DNA from 3 places in the Geodermatophilus sp. SYSU D00703 genome. Region 3 is predicted to be linked to each of the others. Evidence: predicted binding sites of a transcription regulator. Region 3 holds the regulator's gene; each other region holds the start of a gene.
What was found. The regulator LexA, encoded in region 3, represses DNA repair genes until DNA is damaged. The targets are predictions, from matches to a motif close to TCGAACANNTGTTCGA.
Positions count from the first base shown of each region.

Region 1: ACI782_RS17935 (DUF222 domain-containing protein) is a predicted target of LexA. The motif match lies at 2,516-2,531, and genes of this name have one in related genera.
Region 2: dinB (DNA polymerase IV) is a predicted target of LexA. The motif match lies at 2,706-2,721, and genes of this name have one in related genera.

Region 1 is NZ_JBJGYU010000020.1:67,209-71,756, reverse strand. It holds gene ACI782_RS17940 (TIGR03885 family FMN-dependent LLM class oxidoreductase) at 1-811, opposite strand, end outside; gene ACI782_RS17935 (DUF222 domain-containing protein) at 1,010-2,512, opposite strand; gene ACI782_RS17930 (hypothetical protein) at 2,663-2,926, opposite strand; gene ACI782_RS17925 (hypothetical protein) at 2,942-3,334, opposite strand; gene ACI782_RS17920 (MerR family transcriptional regulator) at 3,339-4,259, opposite strand; gene malQ (4-alpha-glucanotransferase) at 4,362-4,548, shown strand, end outside.
Region 2 is NZ_JBJGYU010000025.1:57,355-61,902, reverse strand. It holds gene ACI782_RS19735 (transglutaminase-like domain-containing protein) at 1-396, shown strand, start outside; gene ACI782_RS19730 (hypothetical protein) at 407-742, opposite strand; gene ACI782_RS19725 (DUF3040 domain-containing protein) at 905-1,303, opposite strand; gene dinB (DNA polymerase IV) at 1,488-2,690, opposite strand; gene ACI782_RS19715 (BatC protein) at 2,905-3,195, shown strand; gene ACI782_RS19710 (cupin domain-containing protein) at 3,504-4,532, shown strand.
Region 3 is NZ_JBJGYU010000013.1:77,017-81,564, forward strand. It holds gene ACI782_RS14400 (hypothetical protein) at 70-684, opposite strand; gene ACI782_RS14405 (LysM peptidoglycan-binding domain-containing protein) at 824-1,465, opposite strand; gene lexA (transcriptional repressor LexA) at 1,742-2,419, shown strand; gene ACI782_RS14415 (hypothetical protein) at 2,441-3,490, opposite strand; gene ACI782_RS14420 (phosphatase PAP2 family protein) at 3,462-4,211, opposite strand; gene hflX (GTPase HflX) at 4,276-4,548, opposite strand, start outside.

The DNA of each region.
Region 1 (4,548 bases), on a different contig from region 3:
TCCGCACCGCCTGGCCGACCGCCTCGGGGGTGACGTGGGCGCTGGCCTGGTCGAAGGCGCGGGTGGTGTCGAGGTCCCAGCACAGCGGCGGCGGGAAGACGTTGCTCCGCCACTGGTCGTGGGCGATGGCCACGGCGCGGTCGGGGTCGGGGTCCCAGCTGACGTGCACCTGCAGGGTCAGCGTGCCCTGGCCGCCGGCGTCCCGGTACTCGGCGATCACCTCGCGGAGCGTGTCGTGCGGCTGGTTGATGGTCACCAGGCCGTCGGCCCACTCGGCGTGCCGGCGTGCGGTGGCGGCGGTGACGGCGGGAGCGATGAGCGCGGGCTGCTGCTCCGGGAGGGTCCAGATGCGGGCCCGGTCGACGGTGACCAGACCCTCGTGGCTGACCTCCTCGCCGGCCAGCAGCGCCCGGATGACGTCGACGCACTCGCGCAGCCGGGCGTCCCGGAGGTCCTTGCGCGGCCAGACGTGGCCGGTCACGTGCTCGTTCATCGACTCGCCGGAGCCCAGCGCGGCCCAGAACCGGCCCGGGAACATCGCCGCGAGCGTGGCGATGGCCTGGGCGACGATCACCGGGTGGTAGCGCTGACCGGGCGCGTTGACGACGCCGAACGGCAGGCCGGTCGTCGCCAGGGCCGCGCCGAGCCAGGACCACGCGAAACCCGAGTGCCCCTGCCGCTCGCTCCACGGCTCCAGGTGGTCGGAGCACATGGCGGCGGTGAACCCGACCTGCTCGGCGTGCTGCACCGCGCGGAGGAGTTCGGCGGGGTGCACCTGCTCGTGCGAGTTGTGGAAGCCGATCACCGTCATGAGCGGCCCACTACCCCGCCTCCCCGGCCTCTACCTGCGCCGTCGCGCGACCGGTCCGCCTGTTGCCGGGAACGGCAGGACACACCTACACCGGTGTGGGCACGCCTCATCCCGCGCCATCCCGCGCCGTGAGCCCACATCCAGCCACCCCGCGGCGGGCATGGGCGACCGTCGCGGGGCCGGCCCGGGCAGGGCGGTTCAGAAAGGTGGTGGGTCGTCGTCCGGATCGAAGGACGGTGGCGCCTGCGGCGAGCCCTCGTCCGCGGCCGGTGGTTCGGGTGCCGGGGGTCGCAGTCCGGGTGGTCGGGTCGCGCGGGTGACCCCCGACGGGGTGGTCACGTGCAGGACACCGTCGTCGGTCATGGCGAAGTGCCAGCCGCGGGCGAAGGTCTTCAGCCGGTGGTGGCTGCGGCACAGACAACAGAGGTTGGCGCAGTCGGTCGCCCCGCCGCAGGCGTGCGGGACGACGTGGTCGAGGTCGGCCCAGCCCACGCGCCGGCCGCAGGTGGGGAACCGGCAGGTGCGGTCGCGGGTGGTGACGAACCGGCGCTGGGGGTCGGTGGGCGGGTAGGCGCCGGTCGCCGCCGGGCGGCCCAGCAGCGGGCAGCCGCAGTCGCCGGCGGGGTGCTCGGGGCAGCCGCGGCGGGCCAGGCGATCCAGCTGCGCCGGCGTGGCGGTGGCTCGCAGCCGTCCGTCGGCGTCGGTGAGGGACAGGACCAGCTCGCCGCCGTCGGGCGCCCGCAGCCCCAGCGCGCCCAGCTGCTCCAGCAGCTCGCGGACGTGCGCGGCGGTGATCGGCAGCCCGTTGACCTCGCCCGGCTCGGCCGACCGGCCGGCGAGGGACAGCAGGGGCGCGGTGACGTGCAGGTGCGCGGTGACCGACGGCAGGCCGGTGTCCCACGGTCGCCGGATCAGATCGGCCAGCACCGCGGCGCGCAGCTCGCCGATCGGACGGGGGTCCCCATCGGCCTTGAGCATCCCCGCCAGCCGGTCGACCACGTCGAAGCACTCCGCCGACACCGGCGTGGGCAGGTCGGCGGCGAGGGTCGACATGCCCTCCAGATGGGCGGGATGGGTGCGCACGTCGGCCTGCCGCTGCGCGCTCTTGCGGCGGGCGTCCACCGCGTCGGCGTCGAGTTCCAGGAGCAACGCCAGCGCCCGACGGCGCAACCGCCCGGTCGACAACTGCGTGGCCTCGGGCAGCAGTCCGGCCTCGATCCGCCGGGCGATCGCCGGTGAGGTGTGGGCCAGCACGTCGGCGAGGGCCTTGGCGCGGGGCTCGTCGAGTGCGCCGGCGGCCAGCGCGGCCCAGGTGGCCGGCAGGTTCTCCCGGTAGGTCCAGGCCCGCGCGGCCAGGTGCGAGGCGGTGCCGCGGCCGCAGTTGAGCGCCACCGCCAGCTCGGCGGGGAAGAACTCCGAGACGCCGGGCAGTTCGCCGTCCGGCGCCCACGAGCGGCTGCGCGCACCCGGCGTGCCCGGCGGCGGATCGAGGGTGTCGGGGGTCTCGTCGGCGAGTGCGAGGACCAGCTCGGCCTTGTAGGCGGCCAGCGTGGCCTCGGCCGCCACCACCCGCTGCAGTTCGGCGGCCGTCTGCGACCTCGACAGCAGCTCCACAGGCACCCGGGCGGCGACCAACGGGTGCGCGCGCAGCACGCCGGCCAGCGCGACCTCGAACGAGGACGGGGCGGCAGTCGCTGTCACACCTCGAACGTACGTGCGAGGCGTGACACTTTCCGGCCCCTGAGCAGCGTCGATGCGCACGAGATGGCGATCGAAACCGGTCGGCGGGCGGGACCCGATCCGGCGAGCAGTTCGGCGACTCGGACAGACCGGGCCGGGAGCCGGTCGCAGTCAGGCGAGCAGGCCGGCAACCCGGACGGAGCCGGTGGCGACGTCGAGGTGGGCGCCGCTTCCGTCGCCCGGCACGACCCAGTCCCGGGCCCGCGCGGCCGCGGCGTCCCGGTCGTACGCCGGTGAGAGCTGCACGTACGAGACGTCGTCGTCCGGCCGGCGGTCGAGCACCGGGACGGCGACGTCGAAGAAGTCGCCCGGCAGCTCGTGGCCCTCGGCGAGATCGGCGGCGCGCACCCGCTCGTCGGGCAGCAGGCCGGTCATGGCGCCGGGGCCCCATCACGTCGTCCAGTCGGCGATGCGCCCGTCGCGCACCAGCTCGGCGATGCGCCCGTCGCGCACCAGCGGCGCCACCGCCCGCCGGACCTCCTCCGACCACTCCCCCGACGGGCCCGGCACCACGGCGTCGAGCCACACGACCCGGAGGGCGCGGACGGCGGCGGTCACCGCGGGGAGGACCATCCCCGCCCCCGAGAAGCCGAGGACGACGTCCGCCGCACCGGCCGGAGCCGCCGCCCCTACCCAGCGCTGCGGCCAGCCGGGCGCCTTCCTCACCGTGGCACGCAGGTCCGGCACCGCGACGGTGCCGCCCCGCCGGCGCAGCTCGGCAGCCAGCGGCTGCAGCACGGCCGGGCCCAGCAGCGGCGGGTGGACCAGCAGCCACGCGGGCACCGCGTCACTCCCCCGCGCGCAGGGCGGCGATCCACCACTCGACCGCGGGCACGGAGGGCTCGAACGGCGCCCACCCGTTGAGGACCCCGAGCAGCTGCCAGTAGCGCTCGACCCGGGCGTCGGTGAAGATCACCAGCCGGTCGGCCAGCTCACGACGACGGCCCGGGCCGCCCGGGCGCCCGTCGGCCAGCAGCTCGGCGACCAGCGCCTCGGCCTCCGGCGTCCCGGGCACCAGACCCGCGGCCAGGGCGTCGCGGCCCAGCGTCACCAAGCGGCCGGCGTCGACCTGCGACGCGTCCGGGTCCGCGGGTGTGGCGGCGGCGCCGGCCACGGCCATCTCCCGCACCCGGTCGGCGAACGCCGGGTCGGCCACCAGGCGCGCGAGCTCCAGCCAGGCCCCCACCTGCTCCGGCGTCGGCTCCTCGGGCAGCTCGGCGGGCAACGTCCGCATGCCGGCCGCGATGCCGGCGCCGACCGCGTCCTCCGGCACGCCGGCGAAGGCCCGCGCCACGAAGTCGTCGATCAGTTGCTGCCGCTCCCGGGCGGACAGCGTCGCCAGGTCGTGCACCAGCCCCATCTCCTCCGTCGTCGTCCCGGCCGCCGCCACGACCCGCATCAGGGTGCGGCGCAGCCGCAGCAGCCGGATCTCCGCGTCCAGCGCGCGCACGTGCTCGGCGGCCACCTCGGCGACCGTGCGCCGCCTGGCGAGCAGCTCCCGGATCGCCGGCAGGCCCAGCCCCAGCTCGCGCAGCGTGCGGACCAGGTCCAGCCGGGCGACCGCGGCGGCGTCGTACAGGCGGTAGCCACCGGCCGAGCGGGCCGGCGGGTCGACCAGCCCCTCGTCGGACCAGAACCGCACCGTCCGCACCGGGACGCCGATCCGGTCGGCAAGCTGGCCGATCGTGAGCACGCCGCCCTCGTCCATGCCGCCACCCTGGACCCTCCAGCCGCTGGAGGGTCCAGACCGAGAGCGGCACCACTCGCACCTGCCGTGTGGGCCGGGGACGCCTTGGGGAGTATCGGAGGCGTGACACGCACGCCACCGACGGACGAGTGGGGCATCGACGCCAGCTGGCTCGACGCCCTGGACGAGGAACACCGGGTCGACCAGGCCACGATCGAGCGACTCCGGGAGGTGATCGGCACCCCACCGGCCGACCTGGAGGACCGAGCGCCGATCGTGGCCCGCCCCGGCGACCCGCTGGAGGTGGACC
Region 2 (4,548 bases), on a different contig from region 3:
GCGACGGCGCTGGACGTGGGGCTGACGGGGGACCCCGCGCGCACCCCGCGCCAGACCGCCGAGCAGCTGGCCGCCGCGGTCACCGAGCGGGGCGCGACGGGCGGGGCGCACCGGACCTGCGGCCGACGCGGTCGCGCTCCGCACGCGGCCGACGCCGTCGCCCGGCTGGCCCGCGCCGAGGAGGCGGCCAGCTACGCGCGCCCGGGCAGCGCGCCGCCGGCCGGTCCGGAGCTGCGGGCGGCGCTGGCCACCGCCCGCTCCGCCCTGCTGTCGACGGCGCCGCGGCGGACCCGGCTGCGGGCCGTGTTGTGGCCGGCGTCCCTCGTGGGCGGCCTGCGGAGCCGGGTGTCCCGGCCGGCCCTGCGGCTGGGCCGGCGGACGGCGCTGCGCGGCTGACGCCGGCCGCTCAGTCCGGGCGCTCCACCTGCAGGCGCAGGATCCGCTCGGTGAGCTCGGTGAGGGGGACCGTCCGGGCGCCGTCCCCCGCGGAGACGACGGCCGCGGGAACCCCGCCGTCCAGCCAGTCGGGGATCTCGTCCAGCAGGGTCTCGAGGTCGAGGAAGACCGGCGCCTCCTCGGCGTCGGCCGCGGACCCGACCTCGGCCCTGGCCAGCTCCGCGGTGGTCCACAGCGGGACGACGTCGCGCCCGTCCTCGCCGGTCCAGGGGACGATGCCGTCGGCGTCCCCCCAGCCCCACAGCCCGCCGGCGTCGGCCAGGCCGCGCCACACCGGGTCGGTCACGGCCTCTCCTCGCCGGCGCTCGTCGCCGCCGTGACCGGCGGTGCCGTGCTCATGCGTGACCTCGCGAGCTCGGTCACGTCTCTCCTCCTCGCAGGTCTCGGTCCCCGACGCGCGACAGCCGCCGTCCGGGCGGACGGCGGCTGTCGCGGAGGGACCCTCGGGCTACTGGTCGTAGCGGCGGCGGAAGCGCTCCTCGAGCCGGTTCTTCAGCGGCTGCCGGCGGGGCTTGCCGCCGCGGCCGCGGGCCGCCGGGCCGGCGGCGGGTCCGGCGGAACCGGCCTCGGCCACACCGGTGGCGTTCTTGTAGTTGAGGACGGCGAGCGCCAGTCCGCCGAAGGCGATCAGGAAGCCGAGGACGCCCAGCGGCACCCACGACGCCACGGCGCCGCCCACGAGGACGGCCATCCCGACCAGGACGAGGAGAGCGCCCAGCTGCAGTCTGCGGCGGGCCTTGATCCGGCGATCACCGGTGCGGACGGACGAGGCGAACTTCGGATCGTCATCGACGAGGGCGCGCTCGATCTGCTCCAGCAGTCGCTGTTCGTGCTCGGAGAGCGGCACGTCGACCTCCAGGTGGGCCAAAGCCAAGACCCGACGGCGGTGCCCGCCGTCGGTGACAACGAGGATACGAGCCCTTCGCGGGGCGCGAAAGGCGAGTCGGCGCCGACCCGCCGTGATCACTCGCGGGGGTGGGACGGCACCTCCCGGAGAGACGAACGGGCGCCGCCGCGGGTTCCTGGACCGGTCACCGGACGGACGGGCCGCCGCGGTGCAGGAGGGTCGCCGGGCGCACCGCGCCGGCCCCGAACCGGCGGGCGGCCCGGTCGGCGGCGAGCTCTGCCTCCCGGCGGCCGCGCTCGCGGGCCCCCAGCTCCAGTTGCCGCGGCGCGGAACCGGCCTCGACCAGCCGCTCGGCGCGCACGCCGACCAGCCGGATCCGCGCCCGCTGCAGGCCCAGGGCGTCGAACAGGGCGCGGGCGGTGTCGTAGAGCTCCTGCCCCACGTCGGTGGGGACCCCGAGGGTGCGGGAGCGGGTGATCGTGGTGAAGTCGGCGAAGCGCACCTTGATGGTCACGGTGCGGGCCAGCCAGCCGGCCGAGCGCAGCCGGCCCGCCGTCCGCTCGGACAGCCGCAGCAGCTCGCGGTGGATGACCGCCGGGTCGTCGACGTCGGTGCCGAAGGTCTCCTCGTGGCCGGTCGACCGCTCCGGCTCGTCGGGCACCACGCGGCGGGGGTCGCGGCCCCACGCCAGCTCGTGCAGGTGGGTGCCGGCGGCCTGGCCCACCGCCCGCTGCAGGGTGCGCATCGGCACGTGGGCGAGGTCGCCCACCGTGCGCAGCCCCAGCCGCACCAGCACCTCCTCGGTCTTGGCGCCCACCCCCCACAGGGCGCCGACCGGCAGCGGGTGCAGGAACGCCATGACCTCGGCCGGGCGGACGACGAGCAGCCCGTCGGGCTTGGCGCGGGTGGAGGCCAGCTTCGCGATGAACTTGGTGCCCGCCACGCCCACCGAGCAGGTGATGCCCTGCTCGTCGTAGACCCGGGCTCGGAGGTACTCCCCGATCTCGGCGGCGTCGCCCAGCCGGCGCCCGGCGCCGGAGACGTCGAGGAACGCCTCGTCCATGCTCAGCGGCTCGACGAGCGGGGTGATGGAGCGGAACAGCGCCATGACCGCGCGGGAGACCTCGCTGTAGAGCGCCATGTCCCCTGGCAGCACCGTCGCGGTCGGGCACAGGCGCAGCGCCCGGGAGGTCGGCATCGCGGCGTGCACCCCGTAGCGGCGGGCCTCGTAGGTGGCCGAGGTGACGACCCCGCGGTTGCCGGCCCCGCCCACGATCACCGGGGTGCCGGCCAGCTCGGGGTGGCGGCGCACCTCGACGCTGGCGAAGAACGCGTCCATGTCGACGTGCAGCACGGTGCAGCCGGCGGCGCGGGCGGACTGGCTCATGACCCCTTCCCGACCTCGAACACGTGTTCGAAGGACGGGAGGACGGTAACGCCTCCGGCACGGTGCGGGCACCTCCACCCCGTGTCGTGACCGACCCGTTGCCGACCCGCCGTTCCCGCTGGTCGGACCGGGCGTGTGAGAGCAGGATCGGCGAGGTACAGCACGCCCGGAGGGCCACCACCCGGTGGTCCACCACCGATCTGATCGGAGACCCATGGCGCTCGACGACGATGACATGACCACGGCCGGCGTGGGCGACGGCGGCGCGGACGGCGGCGCCGACGGCGGGGCCGGTGACGGCGGGGCCGACGGCGGCGCGGACAGCGGCGCGCACGGTCCGGCCGACGGCGGCGCGGCCGGTGGCGGTGCCGACGGCGGTGCCGACGGCGGTGCCGATGGTGGTGCCGACGGCGGGGCGGACGGCGGGGCCGATGGTGGTGCCGACGGCGGGGCGGACGGCGGCGCCGATGGTGGGGCTGACGGCGGCGCGGACGGTTCCGCCTGACCGAGAAGCCCACCGCGCAGGGCCGGCCGGAGCTCCGGCCGGCCCTGCGTCGGTGCACCGCCCTCGACCCGCAGGTCTTCGCGCGGGAGTACTGGTCGCGCCGGCCGCTCCTCACCCGCGCCGAGGAGACCGGCGGGTCCTTCGCCGACCTGCTCGACCTGACCGCGGTCGACGAGCTGCTCTCCCGGCGGGGGCTGCGCACCCCGTTCCTGCGGATCGCCAAGGACGGCGCCGTCGTCGACCCCAAGCGGTTCACCACCTCCGGCGGCGCCGGCGCCGAGATCGCCGACCAGGTCTCCTCCGACGCGGTGCTGCGGCTGTTCGCCGACGGGAGCACCGTCGTCCTCCAGGGCCTGCACCGGCTGTGGCCGCCGCTGATCGAGTTCGCCGACCAGCTCGCCGCCGACCTGGGGCACCCGACGCAGGTCAATGCATACGTCACCCCGCCGTCCTCGCGCGGGTTCTCCCCGCACTACGACGTGCACGACGTCTTCGTGCTGCAGGTCGCCGGCGAGAAGCACTGGCGCATCCACCAGCCGGTGCTGCCCGACCCGCTGCGCACCCAGCCGTGGAACGACCGCGCCGCCGCCGTGGCCGCCGCCGCCGAGCGCGAGCCGGTCATCGACGCGGTGCTCCGTCCCGGCGACGCCCTCTACCTGCCCCGCGGCTACCTGCACTCGGCGGTCGCGCTGGGCGAGATCAGCGCCCACCTGACCATCGGCGTGCACCCGGTCACCCGCTGGGCCGCCGCCGAGTCGGTGCTCGACCTCGTGCGGGTGCTCGCCGCCGAGGACCCCGCGCTGCGCGGCTCCCTGCCCCTCGGCGTCGACCTCGCCGACCCGGCGGCGGTCACCGACGACGTGACCGCGGTCGTGGCCGGCCTCAAGGAGTGGCTGGACCGGGTCGACCCGGCCGAGGTCGCCGACCGGCTCCGGTCGCGGACCTGGGCCCAGGTGCGGCCCGAGCCCGTCGCCCCGCTGGCCCAGGCCACCGCCGCGGCGGCCCTCTCCCCCGACACCGTGCTGCAGGTGCGCCGACGGCTGCGCTGCCGACTCCAGGAGCCGGTCGACGGGCGGGTGACGCTCGTCGCCGGCCGGCGGTCGCTGGAGCTGCCGGCCGACACCCGTCCGGCGCTGGCCGGGCTGCTGGCCGCGGGCGAGCTCAAGGTGGCCGACCTGCCCGGCCTGGACGCCGCCGACCAGCTCACCCTGGCCCGGCGGCTGGTCACCGAGTCGATCGCGGTCGTCCCGGACGCGGCCGCACCGGACGCCGTCGTCGGGGGTGCGTCCGGCAGGCACGATGAGGACCGTGACCGCACGCCCGGGACCGGACCGTGAGCCGGGTGGGCCGCCG
Region 3 (4,548 bases):
GCGACGACGGCGCGGGGGTGTGGTGGCGGATCGGCGCGCGGTCGTCGGTCCTGCCGGGCGGGCCGGGGCTCAGGCGCGGACGACGCCGTCGACGCGCGGGCTGCGCGGCCGCGGCACCCGGTCCCCCAGGCGCATCGGGCGGGTGAGGCAGTCGACCTCGAGCCGCGGCGGGACGGCCACCGCCTGGAGGTCGACGCGGGTGTCGTCGTCCGCAGCCCGGTGCCTCCCGGCCACCGCGGGTGCACGATGGCGGCCCGGGAAGCCGACGCCGATCGCGGGCATCTCCGCCGTGACGTCCCCACCGTGCCGGCGTCGGTGCCGAACCGGAGCCGATGCGTCGGACTGCCGCACCTCCGGCGCGCCGAGCACCCCGGCGACGAGCCGCTCCCGCGCGGCGGCTCGCCTCAGGTCGACCGGCAGCGATCCGGCTCCGTCGCCGCGCCCCGCCGCGGCAGGGGCGACGACCGCGAGAGGCGGCTCGGGCAGGCGCAGGTCGGTCAGCGCGGTCCAGATCTCGCGCACGACCCCGGCGACAGCCACGCGGACCCAGACCTCACAGGGGCCCTGCGGGTCGTGGCGCCAGCCGAGGATCGAGCCCGGCCACCAGGCGCCCTCCACGGACACGTCGACCGACTGCGACTGCTGGGTGAAGACCGCTGCTCGGCCTCCGGACGTCCACGACACGCCCCTGACGTTAAGCGCGCGACGACCACTCTGCGTCAACGACCTCGTACGGAGGGTTGACGAACCTGACCACTCCGCCTTGTCGGCCTCTGGCGCCACGCCGGGCGCGAGCGACCCGAGCGCCGCCGTCGCGCCGGGCTCAGGGCAGCTGCAGGACCTGACCGGGGACGACCCGGGCGCCGTCGAGGTCGTTCAGCTCCTCGATCGCGTCGACCACGGCCCGCACGTCCTGGTCCGGACCGGCGAAGTCGGTGGCGATCGACCACACGCTGTCCCCGGCCTGGACGACGACGCTGCGCTCGCCCGCCAGTTGCAGCTCGCCGCCACCCCCGGCCACCAGCGGGCTGAGCCAGGAGCCCAGCGCCACGCCGAGGCCCAGCGTGAGGACCACCGACAACCGGCGCGCCCGCCGGGTCAGTCGCAGCGGCGACGCCGCGGCCCGGCCCACCGGACCGCACCCACCGCGCACGGGACGGGCCGCCGGCGCACCGGGCACGGCCGCTCCGGCCGGACGCGCCGGCGCCGGCCGCGTTCCGCGGGGCCGGGTGGGCGCGGGCCGGGCGACCGTCGCAGCCGCCGACCGCACCCCCTCCACCCCCGGCGAGCGGGGCACCGCCGGTGCCGGAGGCCGGCAGGCGCCCACGCGGGACGGGGTCGTCCGCGCCCCCGAGGACCGCGGCGCCTCGCCCTCGTCGCCACCCGGCACCGCGCGCAGCCGGGGCCGCCAGGGCACCTGCACCGCGTCGTCGAAGTCCAACACCGCCTGCCGCACGCTTCCCACGACCACTCCTCCCGTAGCCCCGCCGACCGTCGAACGTCTGTTCGATTCGAACGTCTGTGCGATGTCTACCGGATGGGTCCGACAAACACCACGGCAGCTCGCCGGTCGTTTCGAACACGTGTTTGATCGAGCGCGCCGGGCACGCTACGGTCGTCCCGACGGACGAGACGTGCTGCGACAGCAGCCGGCGAGGAGGCGACGGTGGCGGACAAGAGCGGGACGTCGGGGAGCCGCCGGAGGACGGCAGGCAGGCCCGCGGCGACCGAGACGGCATCCGTGCGCACCTTCCCGGACCGGAGCGAGGCCGGGGACGGCCTGACCCAGCGGCAGCGCCGCGTGCTCGAGGTCATCCGCGACTCGATCGACCGCCGGGGGTACCCGCCGTCGGTCCGGGAGATCGGTGAGGCCGTCGGCCTCTCCTCGGCCTCCTCGGTGGCCCACCAGCTGACGGTGCTGCAGAAGAAGGGCTGGCTGCGCCGCGACCCCAACCGGCCGCGGGCACTCGACGTCCGCCTGCCCGGCGACGCGCCGGCCGAGCTCGTCGCCCCGGCCGCGCCGGCCGGCGCCGAGGAGGGTCCCGCCCCGACGTACGTGCCCCTGGTGGGCCGGATCGCCGCCGGTGGCCCGGTGCTCGCCGAGCAGGCCGTCGAGGACGTCTTCCCGCTGCCGCGCGAACTCGTCGGCGAGGGCACCCTGTTCATGCTCAAGGTGGCCGGTGACTCCATGGTCGAGGCCGCCATCTGCGACGGCGACTGGGTCGTGGTCCGCCAGCAGCCGACGGCCGAGAACGGCGAGATCGTCGCAGCGATGATCGACGGCGAGGCGACGGTCAAGACCTACAAGCGCCGCGACGGCCACGTGTGGCTGCTGCCGCACAACCCCGCGTACGAGCCGATCCCCGGTGACGAGGCGACCATCCTGGGCCGGGTCGTCACCGTCCTGCGCCGGGTCTGACCCGAACCCGCCGTCCCGGGCTCAGGAGCGGCGGCGCAGCCGCCCGCCGATCCACACGAGCACGGCGGCGACGGCCGCGGCGATGACCCCTGCCACGATCGCGGTTCCCCCGCCGTCGTCGGTGCTAAGCAGGTCCGGGAGCGAGCCGTCGGTGTGCGCGCTCGCGGCAGCGGGGGTGGGGAGCGCACCCAGCGGGACGACGGTGACGTCGGTCGGCAGCCCCTCGCTGGCCACGACCAGCCCGGTTGCGTCGGCGGTGAAGCTGATGGCCTCGCCCTGCGGCGACTCGGGCAGCGGCAGCCGGACGGGGTCGGCGGCCAGCGCACCGGCCACGTCCGAGCCCGACAGCGGCCACACGTAGGCGTCGGTGTAGGTGCGCAGCGCGAGCAGGCGACCGTCGGCCGAGACCGCTCCGCCGGTGACCATGAGCTGGCCCGCGCGCCCGACGGGGCCGCCCGGGGTCCCGGTGAGCGTGAACTCGACGCCGGCCACCTCGGTGAGGCCGACCGTGCCGGCGTCGACGAGGTCACTGACCGGGCGGTAGACCTTGCTCGCGCCGAGCACCTCCTTGGTCACCAGGTAGGGCGTGCCGTCGGGGGCGAGCAGGAGCGCCTCCACGTCCCGCGGCCCCTGCGGGAACGCCAGCCGGTACACGGCGGTGCCGTCGTCCGGTCGCAGCGCGAGCAGGGCGACGGTCTCCCGCGTGCCGTTGTTGTCGCCGGTGTCGGCCAGCCACACCGTCCCGTCGGTGCCGACCGCCAGGTCCTCGGGATCGAAGGGGTCCACCGGCGCGCTGCGCACGTCGACCACCTGGCAGGCGGTGTCGAGGACGTGGACGTCGACGCGGTCCCCGCCGTCGTTGATGGCCAGCATGCGGTCGCCCACCACGACCAGCCCGGAGAGCTCCGGCAGGCGAGGATCGGTGATCTGGCACCGCGTGCTGGGCTCGGCGGCCTCCTCGGCGTGGGCAGGCACCGCGGCACCGACGGCCAGCGTCAGCGCGAGGACCGTCCCCGCGGCCAGACGCCGCCCCGGGGTGCCGCTACGCGGACGGGTGGCCAGCTCGGGCACCCACCCAGCGTGACAGCACTGCTGCGTCCAGTGCGTGAACCACGCCCAGCAACAGGATGCCGACCGCCGCCCCGACCACGGCGTCGGTGACCCAGTGGAAGTCCAGGGACACCATGGCCACGCCCGTCGCGACGGGACCGGCGACGCTGAGCAGGCGGAACATCCGCTGCACGCCGGGTGCCAGCCGGAACTCCACGGCCTGCCACCGCGCGACTCCCCACATGAGGACGGCGTTGGCCACGTGTCCGGAGGGGTAGGAGGCGCCGTCCCGGTAGAAGAACGACCCCGGGTAGGCCGGCGCGGTCCGCCCGGTCCCGTACTTGAAGCCGTAGACGACGACGGTCAGCAGCGCCAGCGCGACCAGCACCCGGAGCAGCGGCACGACGGTGCGGCGCCGCCACAGCAGGTAGCCCACGAGGCCCGCCAGGACGATCAGGATGAAGCCGCGCCCGCCGAGCTGCGTGACCGCCCAGACCGGCCAGTACGCAGCGGAGTCCTTGAGGTCCCAGGAGCTGACCACCTCGGAGACCCGCAGGTCCATCCGTTCCAGGACGCCGCGGCTGAGCAGGTCCGCGGTCACCCCGACGGTGACGAGCAGCGCCGTGACGAGCAGCCACCACGGCGGCCGGCCGACGGAGACCACCCGCTCAGCGGGCGGGGTCGCGACGTCCTGGTCCGGCGGGCGCTCGCCCGGCCGTCGCCGCACCGCGCCGCTGGTCACGCCCTCACGGTACCGGGACGTGACCCGATCGTGACCTCGGCCGACCGAGGCGCGCCGCCCCCGGTCAGCCGACCGGAGCGGCGAACTCCTCCAGCGCGGCGGCGAGCGAGCCGTCGACCCGGGCGGTCAGCCGCGTCCCGTCGGCCTCGTGCTCCTCCCGGAGCACCTCACCGTCGCGGTGCACACGGGCGACGAGGTCGCCGCGGTCGTAGGGCACCAGCACGTCGACGTCGACGTCCGGCCGCGGCAGGCGCGCGGCGACGATCTCGCGGAGCTGCTCGATCCCCGCGCCGGTCCGCGCCGAGACCCACACCGCGCCGGGCAGCGCCCGGCGGAG